2 regions of the Streptomyces sp. SAS_270 genome follow, and region 1 is predicted to be linked to the other one. Evidence: riboswitches for the same ligand, from Rfam matches in the RefSeq annotation. Region 1 holds a riboswitch; the other holds the start of a gene.
What was found. A riboswitch is a leader RNA that binds a small molecule or an ion and turns the genes downstream of it on or off. The one in region 1 is predicted to bind S-adenosylmethionine.
Positions count from the first base shown of each region.

Region 2: it holds a riboswitch for S-adenosylmethionine, as region 1 does, so the genes downstream of both, thrC (threonine synthase) here and ACN6LB_RS11870 (aminotransferase class V-fold PLP-dependent enzyme) in region 1, are expected to answer to the same signal.

Region 1 covers NZ_JBMNDS010000013.1:56,110-63,534, reverse strand. The annotation lists gene ACN6LB_RS11880 (rhomboid family intramembrane serine protease) at 1-436, shown strand, start outside; gene ACN6LB_RS11875 (Lrp/AsnC family transcriptional regulator) at 433-714, shown strand; gene ACN6LB_RS11870 (aminotransferase class V-fold PLP-dependent enzyme) at 741-2,102, opposite strand; SAM riboswitch class IV at 2,327-2,443, opposite strand; gene trpD (anthranilate phosphoribosyltransferase) at 2,529-3,593, opposite strand; gene qcrB (cytochrome bc1 complex cytochrome b subunit) at 3,721-5,358, opposite strand; gene qcrA (cytochrome bc1 complex Rieske iron-sulfur subunit) at 5,355-6,419, opposite strand; gene qcrC (cytochrome bc1 complex diheme cytochrome c subunit) at 6,416-7,225, opposite strand; gene ctaE (aa3-type cytochrome oxidase subunit III) at 7,290-7,425, opposite strand, start outside.
Region 2 covers NZ_JBMNDS010000001.1:140,159-147,583, reverse strand. The annotation lists gene groL (chaperonin GroEL) at 1-1,167, opposite strand, end outside; gene ACN6LB_RS00765 (cold-shock protein) at 1,505-1,711, opposite strand; gene ACN6LB_RS00760 (MoaD/ThiS family protein) at 2,162-2,437, opposite strand; gene thrC (threonine synthase) at 2,434-3,741, opposite strand; SAM riboswitch class I at 3,759-3,923, opposite strand; gene ACN6LB_RS00750 (glucosyl-3-phosphoglycerate synthase) at 4,095-5,039, shown strand; gene ACN6LB_RS00745 (alpha,alpha-trehalose-phosphate synthase (UDP-forming)) at 5,115-6,530, shown strand; gene otsB (trehalose-phosphatase) at 6,517-7,395, opposite strand.

The sequences.
Region 1 (7,425 bases):
CTACGTCTTCGGGGCGATGGCCGAGGAACGCATGGGCCACATCGAGTTCGCCCTCTTCTACGTGGGCTGCGGCTATCTGGCCCTGCTGGGGTACGCGGCCGCCAACGCCGGCTCCGCCCAGACACTGGTCGGCGCCTCCGGGGCGATCTCCGCGGTCCTCGGCGCGTTCCTGTACTTGTTCCCCGGGGCCCGGGTGACCAGTCTCTTCCCGTTCCTGTTCTTCCTGCCGCTGCGCTTCCCGGCCTGGCTGGTCCTGCCGTTCTGGGCCGCCCTGCAGTGGCTGGCGGCGGGCCGGGCCGCCCAGGGCCCCGGCGTCGCCTACCTGGCCCACCTGGTGGGCTTCGGTCTGGGCTTCGTCTACGCGTGGGTCCGATTCGGCCCAACCACTAGAGTGAAGGCCTCAGCAGCGGCCCCCGAGGGAGAGAACCAACCGTGATCACCGCGATCGTCCTCATCAAGACCAGCGTGGACCGGATCCCCGAGATCGCCGAGTCGATCGCCGCGCTGGAGAGCGTCAGCGAGGTCTTCTCCGTCACCGGCACCTACGACCTGATCGCGATGGTCCGCGTGAAAGCCCACGACGACCTCGCGGACATCATCCCCGGCCAGATCAGCAAGATCCCCGGCGTCGAGGCCACCGACACCCACGTCGCGTTCCGTACGTACTCCCAGCACGACCTGGAGGCGGCGTTCGCGATCGGTCTGGACTCCTGACCTGCTGAACACCGCCTCACAAAGGCTCAGACCGCCGGCACGCAGCGCCCGCCCTCGGTCCGGTACTGCCACCGCGCACCGTCGCGGACCAGCTCCTTCACCGCGCGCACGAAACGCTCCACGTGCTCGTCGGGCGTACCGGCACCGAAGCTGACGCGGATGGCGTTGAGGGACTTCTCCCCGGGCGCCGCCTCGGGGGCACCGCACTCGCCCTGGGTCCCGGGGTCGCTGCCCAGCAGGGTGCGGACCAGCGGGTGCGCGCAGAACAGGCCGTCGCGGACGCCGATGCCGTACTCGGCGGAGAGCGCGGCGGCGAAGTGCGAGCTGTTCCAGCCCTCGACGACGAAGGAGAGGACACCGACGCGCGGGGCGTCGTCGCCGAACAGCGAGAGCACACGCACCTCGGGGACCTCGGCGAGGCCCTCGCGGACCGTGTCGATCAGCTGCTGCTCGCGGGCGACCAGTGTGTCGAAGCCGGCCTCGGTCAGGGCCTTGCAGGCCGACGCGATGGAGTAGACGCCGATGACGTTCGGGGAACCGGCCTCGTGGCGGGCGGCCGTGTCGTGCCACTCGACGTCCACTCCCCCGTCCTCGCGCCGCGCGACCTTGCGGCTGGCGCCGCCGCCCGCGAGGTACGGCTCGGCAGCACGCAGCCAGTCGGAGCGGCCGGCGAGGACGCCGGAGCCGAAGGGCGCGTACAGCTTGTGCCCGGAGAAGGCGACCCAGTCGACGTCGAGGTCCTGCACGGACACCGGGTGGTGCGGGGCGAGCTGCGCGGCGTCCAGGACGATGCGGGAGCCGTGCGCGTGGGCGGCGGCGGCCAGCTCACGCACCGGCCACAGCTCACCGGTGACGTTCGAGGCGCCGGTGACGCAGACGAGGGCCGGGCCGTAGGGGTCGCGGTCGGCGAGGGCGCGCTCCAGGGTGGCGACGGCCTCGCCGGGGGTGCGCGGGGCGTTCAGGTAAGTCACCCGGGCGTCCCGCCAGGGCAGCAGCGAGGCGTGGTGCTCGGTCTCGAAGACGAAGACCTGGCAGTCGGCCGGGAGAGCGGCGGCGAGCAGGTTGAGGGAGTCGGTGGTGGACCGGGTGAAGACGACCTGGTCGTCCTCACGACAGTCCAGGAACTCGGCGACGGTCACGCGGGCGTTCTCGAACAGGTCGGTGGACAGCTGCGAGAGGTACCCGGCGCCACGGTGCACGCTGCCGTAGTAGGGGGCGTACGCGGCGACGTCGTCCCACACCCGCTGGAGTGCCGGGGCGCTGGCCGCGTAGTCGAGGGCGGCGTAGGTGACCTCGCCACCGGTGACGAGCGGGACGGTCACATCCCGGCCCAGAACGGGCAGAGGGGTACAAAGGGTCTGGTCGGCGGCAGCGGTGGAGACAGACATGGCGAACTCCCGTGAGAGGCAGGCGCGGGGGTCTGGGGGTATCCCCCAGAAAGGCACAGCGCTGCGCGAGCACCCGTCGACGGGTATGGCTCAGCGCAGGAGGAGGTGAAAAGAAGGGTGCGGAAAAGGGGCTTCGAAAAGCCCTATCGCATTCGCTTGCTCACGAGACTGCTCCCTTGAGGACCAGGACCCCAGGGATGCGCCACTCGAAATGAGTGCGCAGGGGTCCGCGCTTGCCGTAGACCTCGCTGCCTACGGCCTGGTCTTCACCCGGGGCACCCCGCCACGGACGGAGGGTTGCCGGACAGTCGGCCGGGGCCTCATGACTGTCGCTCATGACCTGGTACAGCATCTTGCCACACGATCTTCGACGCGCAAGGCGCAGTCCAGGATCCGGACTGCGCCTCGCGTCACATCACGTACGGCTCAGGCGTTGCTGGCCGCCACCCACCGCTCCAGGACCCGCTTGGCGGCCCCGGAGTCGATGGCCTCGGCCGCCTTCTCCATTCCGGCGCGCAGCTGGTCCGCGAGGGTTCCGTCGCCCGGCGAGAGAGCCACCAGCGCGGCCGCCGAGTTCAGCAGCACCGCGTCCCGTACGGGGCCGGTCTCGCCGTTCAGCAGCCGTCGGGCGACCTCCGCGTTGTACGAGGGGTCGCCGCCGCCGAGCGCCTCGACGGGGACGAGGGCGAGGCCGGTGTCGCGCGGGTCGAAGGACTCCTCGCGCACCTTGCCGTCCCTGACTACCCAGACGTGGGAGGTGGCGGTGGTCGTCAGCTCGTCCAGGCCGTCGTCACCCCGGAAGACGAGCGAGGAGTTGCCGCGCTCGGCGAGGACGCCGGCCACGATGGGCGCCATACGGGGGTCCGCGACGCCGACGGCCTGCGCCTTCACCCGGGCGGGGTTGGTGAGCGGGCCAAGGGCGTTGAACGTCGTACGGATGCCCAACTGGCCGCGTGCGGCGGCCACATGACGCAGCGCCGGATGGAACTTCACGGCGAAGCAGAAGGTGATCCCGGCCTCCTCGGCGACCTCGGCGACCCGCTTCACGCTCAGGTTCAGGTTGACGCCGAGCTTCTCCAGTACGTCGGAGGAGCCGGACGCGGAGGACGCGGCGCGGTTGCCGTGCTTGACGACCTTGGCGCCCGTGCCGGCCACGACGATCGCCGACATGGTGGAGATGTTGACGGTCTTTGCGCCGTCGCCCCCCGTTCCGACGATGTCGACGGTCTCGCCCGGCACCTCGATCACGTTCGCGTGCTCGTACATCGTCCGGACGAGCCCGGTGATCTCCTCGACGGTCTCGCCCTTGGCGCGCAGCGCGACCATGAAGCCGGCGATCTGGGCGTCGGTCGCCTCACCGCGCAGGATGCGGTCCATCGCCCAGGCGGTGTGGTCCGCGCTCTGGTCACGGCCGTCGAGGAGGCCGTTCAGCACCTCGGGCCAGGAACGGCCCGCCGCGATATCGCCTCCAGCGGGGGTCACAGCACTCATTGCCGCTCCTGGGTTCGTAGACACGTACAAGCTGGGTCCACCCTATCCAGGGCCGCGGACGGCAAAGAGCCCCGTCCATGAACTGGACGGGGCTCCTGCCGTGGCGATCAGTACCGCTGGGCGGGGATCAGTGGTGGCCGTGGCCGCTCGTGATCTCCTTGTACTCCTCGACGGTGGGCTTGGGGATCTGGTTGTTCTCCCCGTAGTAGCCCTTGCTGAGCTTGGCGCGCAGCTTCTGCGTGCCGCTCACCTTGCGCTCGACACCGTTCTCGTCGACCGTCGGGCCGATCTCGGCGGGCCGGTACTGCTCGTGCGCGGTGAGGGTGTGCAGCGCGTCCTGGCTGAGCGGCTCGTGGATCTCGACGAACTCACCGTGCGGCAGGCGCTTGATGATGCCCGACTCACGGCCGTGCAGCACCTTGTCGTGGTCGCGACGCTGGAGGCCGAGGCAGATCCGCTTGGTGGCGATGAACACGAGCACCGGTACGACGAAGAACGCGATCCGGACGAACCAGGTGATCGAGTTGATCGACAGGTGGAAGTGCGTGGCCCAGAGGTCGTTGCCACCACCGACGAGCAGGACGAAGTACCAGCTGATCCACGCGGCACCGAAGGCCGTGCGGGTCGGGACGTTGCGCGGGCGGTCCAGGATGTGGTGCTCGCGCTTGTCGCCGGTGACCCAGGACTCGATGAACGGGTAGACCGCGATCGCGACCAGGACCAGCGGGAAGATCATCAGCGGGATGAACACGCCCAGGACGAGCGTGTGACCCCAGAGGTTGATCTCCCAGCCCGGCATGACACGGATCAGGCCCTCGGAGAAGCCCATGTACCAGTCGGGCTGGGCGCCGGTGGACACCTGGTCCGGACGGTAGGGACCCATGGCCCAGATCGGGTTGATCGAGGCGATCGCCGCGATGACCGCGATGACACCGAAGACCAGGAAGAAGAAGCCTCCGGCCTTGGCCATGTAGACCGGCAGCAGCGGCATGCCGACGACGTTCTTGTTGGTCTTTCCGGGGCCCGCGAACTGCGTGTGCTTGTGGTAGAAGACCAGGATCAGGTGGCCGACGACCAGGCCGAGCATGATGCCCGGCAGCAGCAGTACGTGGATCGAGTAGAAGCGGGCCACGAAGTCGCCGCCCGGGAACTCTCCGCCGAAGAGGAAGAACGACAGGTACGTGCCGACGATCGGCACGGACAGGACCGCGCCCTCCATGAAGCGGACACCGGTGCCGGAGAGCAGGTCGTCCGGGAGCGAGTAACCGGTGAAGCCGGTGAACATGCCCAGGACGAACAGCAGGAAGCCGAACAGCCAGTTGACCTCACGGGGCTTGCGGAACGCACCCGTGAAGAACACGCGCATCATGTGCACGAACATGCCGGCGAGGAAGATCAGCGCCGCCCAGTGGTGGATCTGCCGGATCAGCAGACCACCGCGCACCTCGAAGGAGATGTGCATGGTCGAGTTGAACGCCTCGGACATCAGCTGACCCTGCAACGGGACGTAGCTGCCGTCGTACACCACCTCGTTCATCGAGGGGTGGAAGAACAGCGTCAGGTACACACCCGTGAGGATGATGATGATGAAGCTGTAGAGGCAGACCTCACCCAACATGAACGACCAGTGGTCGGGGAAGATCTTGCGCATGTTGGACTTGGCCAGGGAGTAGATCCCCAGACGGCCGTCGGCCCAGTCGGCCACCCGCTCACCGGCGGGCGCCTTCTCGCGCGAACGCGAGTCGGAGGTGGTGGTAGTGCTCATCCGCGCTCCCAGAATGCAGGACCGACGGGCTCTTCGAAGTCGCCGAGCGCCTCGAGGTAGCCGTCTGCGTTCACACCGATGCGCAACTGCGGCAGGGCGTGACCGGCCGGGCCGAAGATCACTCGGGCACCGTCGGAGAGGTCGAAGGTGGACTGGTGGCACGGGCAGAGGACGTGGTGCGTCTGCTGCTCGTACAGGGAGATCGGGCAACCGACGTGGGTGCAGATCTTCGAGTAGGCCACGATTCCCTCGTGGGACCACTCGAGTTCCTTCTTGTCCTTGATGTTGTCCGGCTGGAGCCGGACGATCATCAGGGCAGTCTTGGCGATCTCCTTCTGGAAGTCCTCGTCGTGCTCCTCCAGGCCCTCGGGCTTGGCGAACGTCAGCGAACCGACCACGACGTCCGAGGCACGCAGCGGCTCGTTGGTGTTCATGTTGACGAGCAGCTTGCCCTTGGACCAGAGCGTGTGACGCAGCTTGGTGCCGGGCAGCGGGCCGAGGTCGCGCAGCAGCATGACGCCGGAGAGCGGGAACAGGGCCAGCGCGCCGAACATCGTGTTGCGGATCAGCTTGCGGCGGCCGAGCGCCGACTCCCTTGCGCCGTCCCTGAAGTCGGCCATGACCTTGGCCTTGACCTCGGGCGGGGCCTCGATCGGGTGACGCTCGTCCGCGATCTCCACGTCGGACATCAGGGTGCGGGCCCAGTGGACCGCCCCCGCGCCGATGGTGAAGAGCGCGATACCGAGGGTCATTCCCAGCGCGAAGTTCAGCGCGCTGATGTGCCCGATCGGGAAGACGTAGATCGCCTTGTCGTTCGGGATCGCCACGTACGAGGCGATGAAGCCCACGGTGGCCAGCATCGACAGCGTGAACAGGAAGGCGACGACGCGCTCGGAGCGCTTGGCGGCCTCCTCGTCGATGTCCTGGACGCGGTGCTCGTGGGGCGGCAGGCCGGGGTTGGCGAACGGGTTCTTCTCGTCCGCGACGGCGACCGTGCCGTGACCGTGCTCGTCGTCCTGCGCTACCGGCAGGTTCTCTTCTGGAATCTCTTGGCTACTCATGACTTCTTGGCCTTTGCGGTCCGAGCGGCGACCCAGACGGCGACGGCGATCAGGGCGCCGAGGCCGAAGATCCAGGCGAACAGTCCCTCGCTGACCGGTCCGAGACCGCCCAGCTCGAGGCCGCCGGGGCTCTCGGTGTCGTCACCGTTGACCGCGTCGAGGTACGCGATGATGTCCTTCTTGTTCTTCTCCGACAGCGTCGTGTCGGGGAAGGACGGCATGTTCTGCGGGCCGGTCTGCATGGCCTCGTAGATGTGCTTCGGGTCCACACCTTCAAGGTCCGGCGCGAACTTGCCGTGGGTCAGCGCACCGCCCTTGCCGGTGAAGTTGTGGCACTGCGCGCAGTTGGTGCGGAAGAGCTCGCCGCCCTTGGCGATGTCCGCGCCCTCCGGGCTGACCTGGTTCTTCGTCGGAACCGAGGGACCGGCGCCGAGCGAGGCGATGTACGCCGCGAGCTGGTCGATGTCGGCCTGCGAGTAGATGACCTTCTTCTTCGGCACCTGGGCACCGGGCTGCTGGGCCGGCATACGGCCGGTGCCGACCTGGAAGTCGACCGCCGCGGCGCCGACCCCCACCAGGCTCGGCCCGTCGGAGGTGCCCTGACCGCCGGTTCCGTGGCAGGTTGCGCAGCCCACGGAGTAGATCTTCTTGCCCTCGTCGATGGCGAGGGACTGGGCGGTGTCATCGGCCTGCGCCTTGCTCGCGGGTGCGAACGCGGCGTACAGCCCCCCTGTGCATGCCAGCGCGAGGAGTAGGACGACGACCGCCGCCAGCGGATGGCGTCGTCGTGCGGAGAGCTTTTTCACGGATTACCCCGGTGTCAGGATCTTCTGCGTCGGTGCTTCTGGATGTTTCGGGCGGTTCGCCCGATTACTTGATCATGTAGATCGTGGCGAAGAGGCCGATCCAGACCACATCGACGAAGTGCCAGTAGTAGGACACGACGATGGCGGCGGTTGCCTGCTCATGGGTGAACCTCTTGGCCGCGTACGTCCTGCCGAGGACG
Region 2 (7,425 bases), on a different contig from region 1:
CTCCTTGAGCTCGACCTCGGTGGCGGCACCGGCCTTGATGACGGCCACGCCGCCGGCCAGCTTCGCCAGACGCTCCTGGAGCTTCTCGCGGTCGTAGTCCGAGTCGCTGTTCTCGATCTCGGCGCGGATCTGGTTGACGCGACCGGCAACCTGGTCCGCCGAGCCCGAGCCGTCGACGATCGTCGTCTCGTCCTTGGTGATGACCACCTTGCGGGCACGGCCCAGCAGGTCGAGACCGGCGTTCTCCAGCTTGAGGCCGACCTCCTCGGAGATGACCTCGCCGCCCGTGAGGATGGCGATGTCGCCGAGCATGGCCTTGCGGCGGTCACCGAAGCCCGGGGCCTTGACGGCGACGGACTTGAAGGTGCCACGGATCTTGTTGACGACCAGGGTCGACAGGGCCTCGCCCTCGACGTCCTCGGCGATGATCAGCAGCGGCTTGCCGCCCTGCATGACCTTCTCCAGGAGCGGGAGCAGGTCCTTGACGTTCGCGATCTTGGAGTTCGCGATCAGGATGTACGGGTCGTCGAGGACGGCCTCCATACGCTCCATGTCGGTGGCGAAGTACGCCGAGATGTAGCCCTTGTCGAAGCGCATACCCTCGGTGAGTTCCAGCTCCAGACCGAAGGTCTGGGACTCCTCGACGGTGATGACGCCTTCCTTGCCGACCTTGTCCATGGCCTCGGCGATGAGCTCGCCGATCTGGGTGTCGGCGGCGGAGATGGAGGCCGTGGAAGCGATCTGCTCCTTGGTCTCGACATCCTTGGCCTGCTCAAGGAGGGCACCGGAGACGGCCTCGACGGCCTTCTCGATACCGCGCTTGAGGGCCATCGGGTTGGCACCGGCGGCTACGTTGCGCAGGCCCTCGCGGACCAGCGCCTGCGCCAGAACGGTCGCCGTGGTCGTACCGTCACCGGCGACGTCGTCCGTCTTCTTGGCGACTTCCTTGACCAGCTCGGCGCCGATCTTCTCGTACGGGTCCTCGAGCTCGATCTCCTTGGCGATGGAAACACCATCGTTGGTGATCGTGGGGGCGCCCCACTTCTTCTCGAGGACGACGTTGCGGCCCTTGGGGCCAAGGGTGACCTTGACGGCGTCGGCGAGCTGGTTCATCCCGCGCTCGAGACCGCGCCGTGCCTCCTCGTCGAACGCGATGATCTTGGCCATGTGAAGTGGTCCTCCCGGACTGGGGTGGAATCTCCAGGACCGCGCCCGCGCCCGCGACGGACGGCCTGCCGGCCTCGTGGTTCCTTGCCCCACTTGGCCTGCGAGCCTCACCGACCCGGTCCTCGTTATCACTCTCACCTTCAGAGTGCTAACGCCAATGATTAGCACTCGCCCCTGCCGAGTGCAAGCGGCTCGGGTTGATCCCCAGGTGAGCAGGGGGGCGCGTGCGCGGGGCGCGGGGCCGTCCGCCCGCATCCCTGGGCACGCCGAAGGGCTCGTACCCCTGGAGGTACGAGCCCTTCGTCACGTCGCTGTTTGTGTTCAGTCGGCGCGTGCTTCAGCCGGCAGCCAGTCGGACCATGTCCGCCTGCGGCCCCTTCTGACCCTGCGAGATCTCGAACTCGACCCGCTGGCCCTCTTCAAGGGTGCGGTAGCCGTCCATCTGAATCGCGCTGTAGTGGACGAATACATCCGCACCACCGTCGACCGCGATGAAGCCGTACCCCTTCTCCGCGTTGAACCACTTGACGGTGCCCTGAGCCATGCCTAACTCCCCTATTACTGGCCCTTGCACAGATCCACACTTCGTGGATCCGGGTCAGACCTCACCCCCCAACGGTTGGGGGTGTGCGCCGGAACGCGTCGACCGCGGCTGAATGTATCTGTCCAACTGCCGTCTGCAACAGGTCAATCGGACGAGAATTCTGGGCATGACCGATCGGGAAAATGCGGAGAATTTGCGCAGATTCAGGGCAAGTCGGGCCCCATAAATGCCATAAACGGCTAGAAATGATGGGGCACTTTGGCTGCTTCTTATCGGGTGTCGGGCGAGAACTCATATGCGCCCGGCATGAGGACGACTCGGAAAGCGAAGCAGGTTCCCCAACTGTACCGCGCTCAACCATACAGAATTGCCCCCTCCGTTTCTCTTACGGAGAGGGCAATTCGATGAACAATGAGTGACAGCCGTTACCGAAGGTAACGAAAGGGGCGGTCAGCCTCCGGCGACGGCCGGGATGATCGAGACGCCCGCGCCGTCCGGCGTCACCGTCTCCAGACCCTGCTCGAAGCGGACGTCGTCGTCGTTGACGTACACGTTGACGAAGCGGCGCAGCTTGCCCTGGTCGTCGAGAACGCGGGCGGCGATGCCTGTGTGGTTCTTCTCCAGGTCGGCGATGACGTCGGCGAGGGTCGCGCCCTCGGCGCTCACCTCGGCCTGGCCGCCGGTGTAGGTGCGCAGGATGGTGGGGATGCGGACGTTGACGCTCATGATGCGAGGCCAGCCTCTCGGAAGGAGTCCAGGTTCGGGCGGATGGTCGCGGTCAGGCCGGTGCCGGCCACCGCGTCCAGGGTCTTGAGGCCGTCGCCGGTGTTCAGCACGACGGTGGTCAGGGTCGGGTCGAGCAGACCGTTCTCGATCAGCTTCTTCGCGACACCCACCGTCACGCCACCCGCCGTCTCGGCGAAGATGCCCTCCGTCCGCGCGAGCAGCTTGATCGCGTCCACGACCTGCTCGTCGTTCACATCCTCCACCGCACCGCCGGTACGGCGCGCGATGTCGAGCACGTACGGCCCGTCGGCCGGGTTGCCGATGGCGAGCGACTTGGCGATGGTGTTCGGCTTCTGCGGGCGTACGACGTCGTGGCCGGCCTTGTAGGCGACGGACACCGGCGAGCAGCCCTCGGCCTGGGCGCCGAAGATCTTGTACGGCTTGTCCTCGACGAGGCCGAGCTTGATCAGCTCCTGCAGCCCCTTGTCGATCTTCGTGAGCTGGGAGCCGGAGGCGATGGGCACCACGAGCTGGTCGGGCAGCTGCCAGCCGAGCTGCTCGCAGATCTCGTACGCCAGGGTCTTGCTGCCCTCCGCGTAGTACGGGCGCAGGTTGACGTTGACGAAGCCCCAGCCCTCGCCGGCCGGGTCGCCGATCAGCTCGGAGCAGAAGCGGTTCACGTCGTCGTAGTTGCCCTCGATGCCGACGAGCTCGCCGCCGTAGATCGCGGCCATGACGACCTTGCCCTGCTCCAGGTCGTGCGGGATGAACACGCAGGAGCGGAAACCGGCCCGGGCGGCGGCGGCGCCGACGGCGCCGGCCAGGTTGCCCGTGGAGGAGCAGGAGAGGGTGGTGAAGTCGAACGCGCGCGCCGCCTCGATGGCCTGCGCGACGACGCGGTCCTTGAAGGAGTGCGTCGGGTTGCCGGAGTCGTCCTTCACGAACAGCTTGCCGGCGTCGACGCCCAGCTCGCGGGCCAGGTTGTCGGCCTGGACGAGCTTGGTCCAGCCCGGGTTGATGTTCGGCTTCTCCGCCACGTCGGCCGGGACGGGAAGCAGCGGCGCGTAGCGCCAGATGTTCGCGGGGCCGGCCTCGATACGCTTGCGGAGTTCTTCGGTGTCGTAGGCCGAGAAGTCGTACGCGATCTCGAGGGGGCCGAAACACTCCTCGCAGGCGAAGACCGGGCCGAGGGGCACACGGTGTCCGCACTCGCGGCAGGAGAGCGCCGCGGCGGGACCCAGATCGACGGAGTTCGTGGTGCCTGCAGTGGTGATCGTGGTGTCTACATCAGTCTGCGCAGCCATGGAGGCGAGGCCCTTTCTCCTCATCTTCCTCACGGCGCACTTCGCCGTGAGACGGATTTGGCACCTTCCCTAGTCGGGAGCCTCGCTGCGACGACGTCGATGACGTGCATGTCGTACGAGAACCGACTGGAGGGTTGCCGGGGCTTCAACGGGCCGTATCCCTCTGCCCCTCTGGATGAGCGGTATTCGATTGTTGATCTCTGCTACGCGGTGGCGACCCCCGACATGCGATGGTCATCCGCGTTGTTCAAGACTGTAACCGAAGGCCAGGACAGTTGAGATAGTCGTCCGAACCGCGAGATGGATCACATGGTCGAGGGATCATGGGGTCAGACAGTGAGGAGCCGCAGACTGTGCTGGAAGAAGTCGAGCGGTGGCTGAGTACCCGCTCCTGGTCCGTTTCCGACCGCCCGCTGCACCGGCTCGTCGCCGCGAAGCGCGCCACGAACTCCTCGGTGAGCGTCGTGCTGCCCGCGCTGAACGAGGAGGAGACGGTCGGTGAGATCGTCGCCGTCATCCGCCATGACCTGATGCACCAGGTGCCCCTCGTCGACGAGATCGTCGTCGTCGACTCCGGCTCGACGGACCGCACCTCCGCGGTCGCCGCCGCCGCGGGGGCCCGGGTGGTGCACCGGGACGAGATACTCCCGCGCATTCCGGCCGTGCCCGGCAAGGGCGAGGTCCTGTGGCGGTCGCTGCTGGTGACCGGTGGGGACATCGTCTGCTTCATCGACGCGGACCTGAAGGAGTTCTCGTCGGACTTCGTGTCGGGGATCGTCGGGCCGCTGCTCACCGAGCCCGGCGTGGACCTCGTCAAGGCGATGTACGACCGTCCGCTGGGCTCTGCCGCAGGTCAGGGCGGCCGGGTCACGGAACTCATGGCGCGCCCGCTGCTGAACATGCACTGGCCGCAGCTGGCCGGCTTCGTCCAGCCGCTCGGCGGGGAGTACGCCGCCCGCCGCTCCCTGCTGGAACAGCTGCCGTTCCCCGTCGGGTACGGGGTGGAGCTGGGCATGCTGGTCGACGCGCTGCATCTGGTGGGGTTGGACGCGCTGGCCCAGGTGGACGTGGGTGTGCGCAAGCACCGCCACCAGGACGGACAGGCGCTGGGCCGCATGGCCGCCGCGATCTACCGCACGGCGCAGCTGCGGCTGGCCCGCGGGCATCTGATCCGCCCGTCCCTCACCCAGTTCGAGCGGGGCAGGGAAGGCTTCGAGCCGCGCACGCACTCGGTCGACACCGAGGAGCGGCCGCCGATGGCGGACATCGCGGAGTACCAGTCACGCAGAGTGGCGTGATCGGGCGGTTGTATACGTCCTGCCGTACCGCTTCCGTACGTTTGAGCGTTTCCGAGCCGGGCTAGGTTGAGGCGTATGGCTTCTGCGCACGGTGCTCATCGGATTCTCGTCGCGTCCAACCGGGGCCCGGTCTCGTACTCGCTGGACGAGACCGGGGAACTCACCCCCAGGCGCGGTGGGGGCGGGCTGGTCTCCGGGCTCTCGGCGATCGGGCCGGACGCGGGCGCCCTGTGGGTGTGCTCGGCTCTCGGTGACGGGGACCGCGAGGCGGTGCGGCGCGGGGTCGGCGAGGACGGCGTACGGATGCTGGACATCGACGCCGACGTGCACGCGGACGCGTACAACGGCATCGCGAACTCGGTGCTGTGGTTCGTCCACCACCTGCTGTACCAGACGCCGCTGGAGCCCGTCTTCGACGCGGAGTTCCGGCGGCAGTGGGCGTCGTACGAGACGTACAACCGGGCGTTCGCCGAGGCGCTGGCCGACGAGGCGGCCGAGGGCGCGGCGGTGCTCGTGCAGGACTACCACCTGACGCTGGTCCCCGGGATGCTGCGCGAACTGCGCCCCGACCTCAGGATCGGTCACTTCTCCCACACCCCTTGGGCGCCGGTCGACTACTTCCGCATGCTCCCCGACGACATCGCCGAGCAGGTGCTGCGCGGCATGCTGGGCGCGGACCGGCTCGGCTTCCTGACGCGGCGCTGGGCGGACGCGTTCACCGCCTGCGCGGACGCGCTCGTGGGCGGGCTCGGCGGCACCCGGGTCGGGGTGCACGGGCTGGGCGCGGACGCGGACTTCCTGCGGGCCCGCGCGCACCAGGCGGACGTCGGCGAGCGGATGGCCGCGCTGCGCGAGCAGATCGGGCGGGGCCCGGACGGTGAGCGCCGCCGGACCGTCGTACGGGTGGACCGCACCGAGCTGTCGAAGAACATCGTGCGCGGGCTGCTGTCCTTCCGGCAGCTCCTGGACGACGAGCCCGCGTGGCGCGAGCGGGTCGTGCACGTGGCGTTCGCCTACCCCTCCCGGCAGGACCTCGCCGTGTACCGCGACTACACGGCCGAGGTGCAGCGCCTGGCGGATGAGATCAACTCCCGCTACGGGACGCCGGGTTGGACCCCCGTGGTGCTGCACGTCAAGGACGACTTCGCCCGCTCGCTGGCCGCCTACCGGCTCGCCGACGTGGCGCTGGTCAACCCCGTCCGGGACGGGATGAACCTGGTCGCCAAGGAGGTCCCGGTGGTCTCCGACGAGGGGTGTGTGCTGGTGCTGTCCCGGGAGGCGGGGGCCTACGAGGAGCTGGGCGAGGACGCGCTGACCGTGAACCCGTACGACGTGATCGGCACCGCGCGGGCGCTGCACGAGGCCCTGACGATGCCGGCGGGCGAGCGCGCGGAACGCACGAAGCGGCTTGCCGCGGCGGCGACTGCGCTGCCGCCGGCCCAGTGGTTCCTGGACCAGCTGCACGCGCTGGAGGCCCCTACAGCGGGCTGATGGCCGCCGCCAGGTCCGCCAGCAGCCGTACGACTCCCCCCGGGCCGTCGACCACCAGGTCGGCGCGCTCGGACAGTTCCGTCACCTCCGAGCTGCCGCTGCACACGAGCAGGCCCGGTACGCCGTCGGAGCGGAGTTTGTCGACGGCGGCGAAGGCGGGGAGGTCGCCGAGGTCGTCGCCGCCGTAGAGGACTGCTTCGGCGCCGAGTTCGCGGACGTACTCCAGCAGTGCGACGCCCTTGTCCATGCCGGGTGGGCGCAGTTCCAGCACCATCCGGCCGGGTTCGACGATCAGGCCGTGCCGGGAGGCGAGGTCGGCGAGGGGCTCGCGGAGGGCTTCGAAGGCGGCCTGCGGATCCTGGGCGCGGCGCGTGTGGACCGCCACCGCGCGGCCCTTCTCCTCGATCCAGGTGCCCTGCCAGGCGCCGATGCGGTCCAGGAACCCGGGCAGTTCGGCGCGTACGGCGGCGACGCCTGGGTGCGGGGCGGGGGCGCTGACGGTGGAGCTGACGGCGTCCCAGCGCTCGGCGCCGTAGTGGCCGAGGACGACCAGGTGCTCCAGGCCCGGCACGCCCGCGAAGCCGCCGTGGCGGACGGCGACGCCGGCCGGGCGGCCGGTGACCACCACGACGGCGGCGACCTTGGGGGCGAGGGCCGCGAGGGCGGCGACCGCGTCCGGGTGGGCGCGGGCCTGTTCCGGGTCGGGGACGATGGGGGCGAGCGTGCCGTCGAAGTCGAGGGCGATCACGGCGCGGTCGGGGGTGGCGAGGATGGCGTCCAGGCCGTCGCGGCCTGCTGCGGTCGCGGGGGTCGGGAGGGGATCTGTGTCTTCCGTCGGTTCCGTGGATTCCGTAGGGCTGCCCATACCGCCGACCCTATCCGCGCGATGCACCCG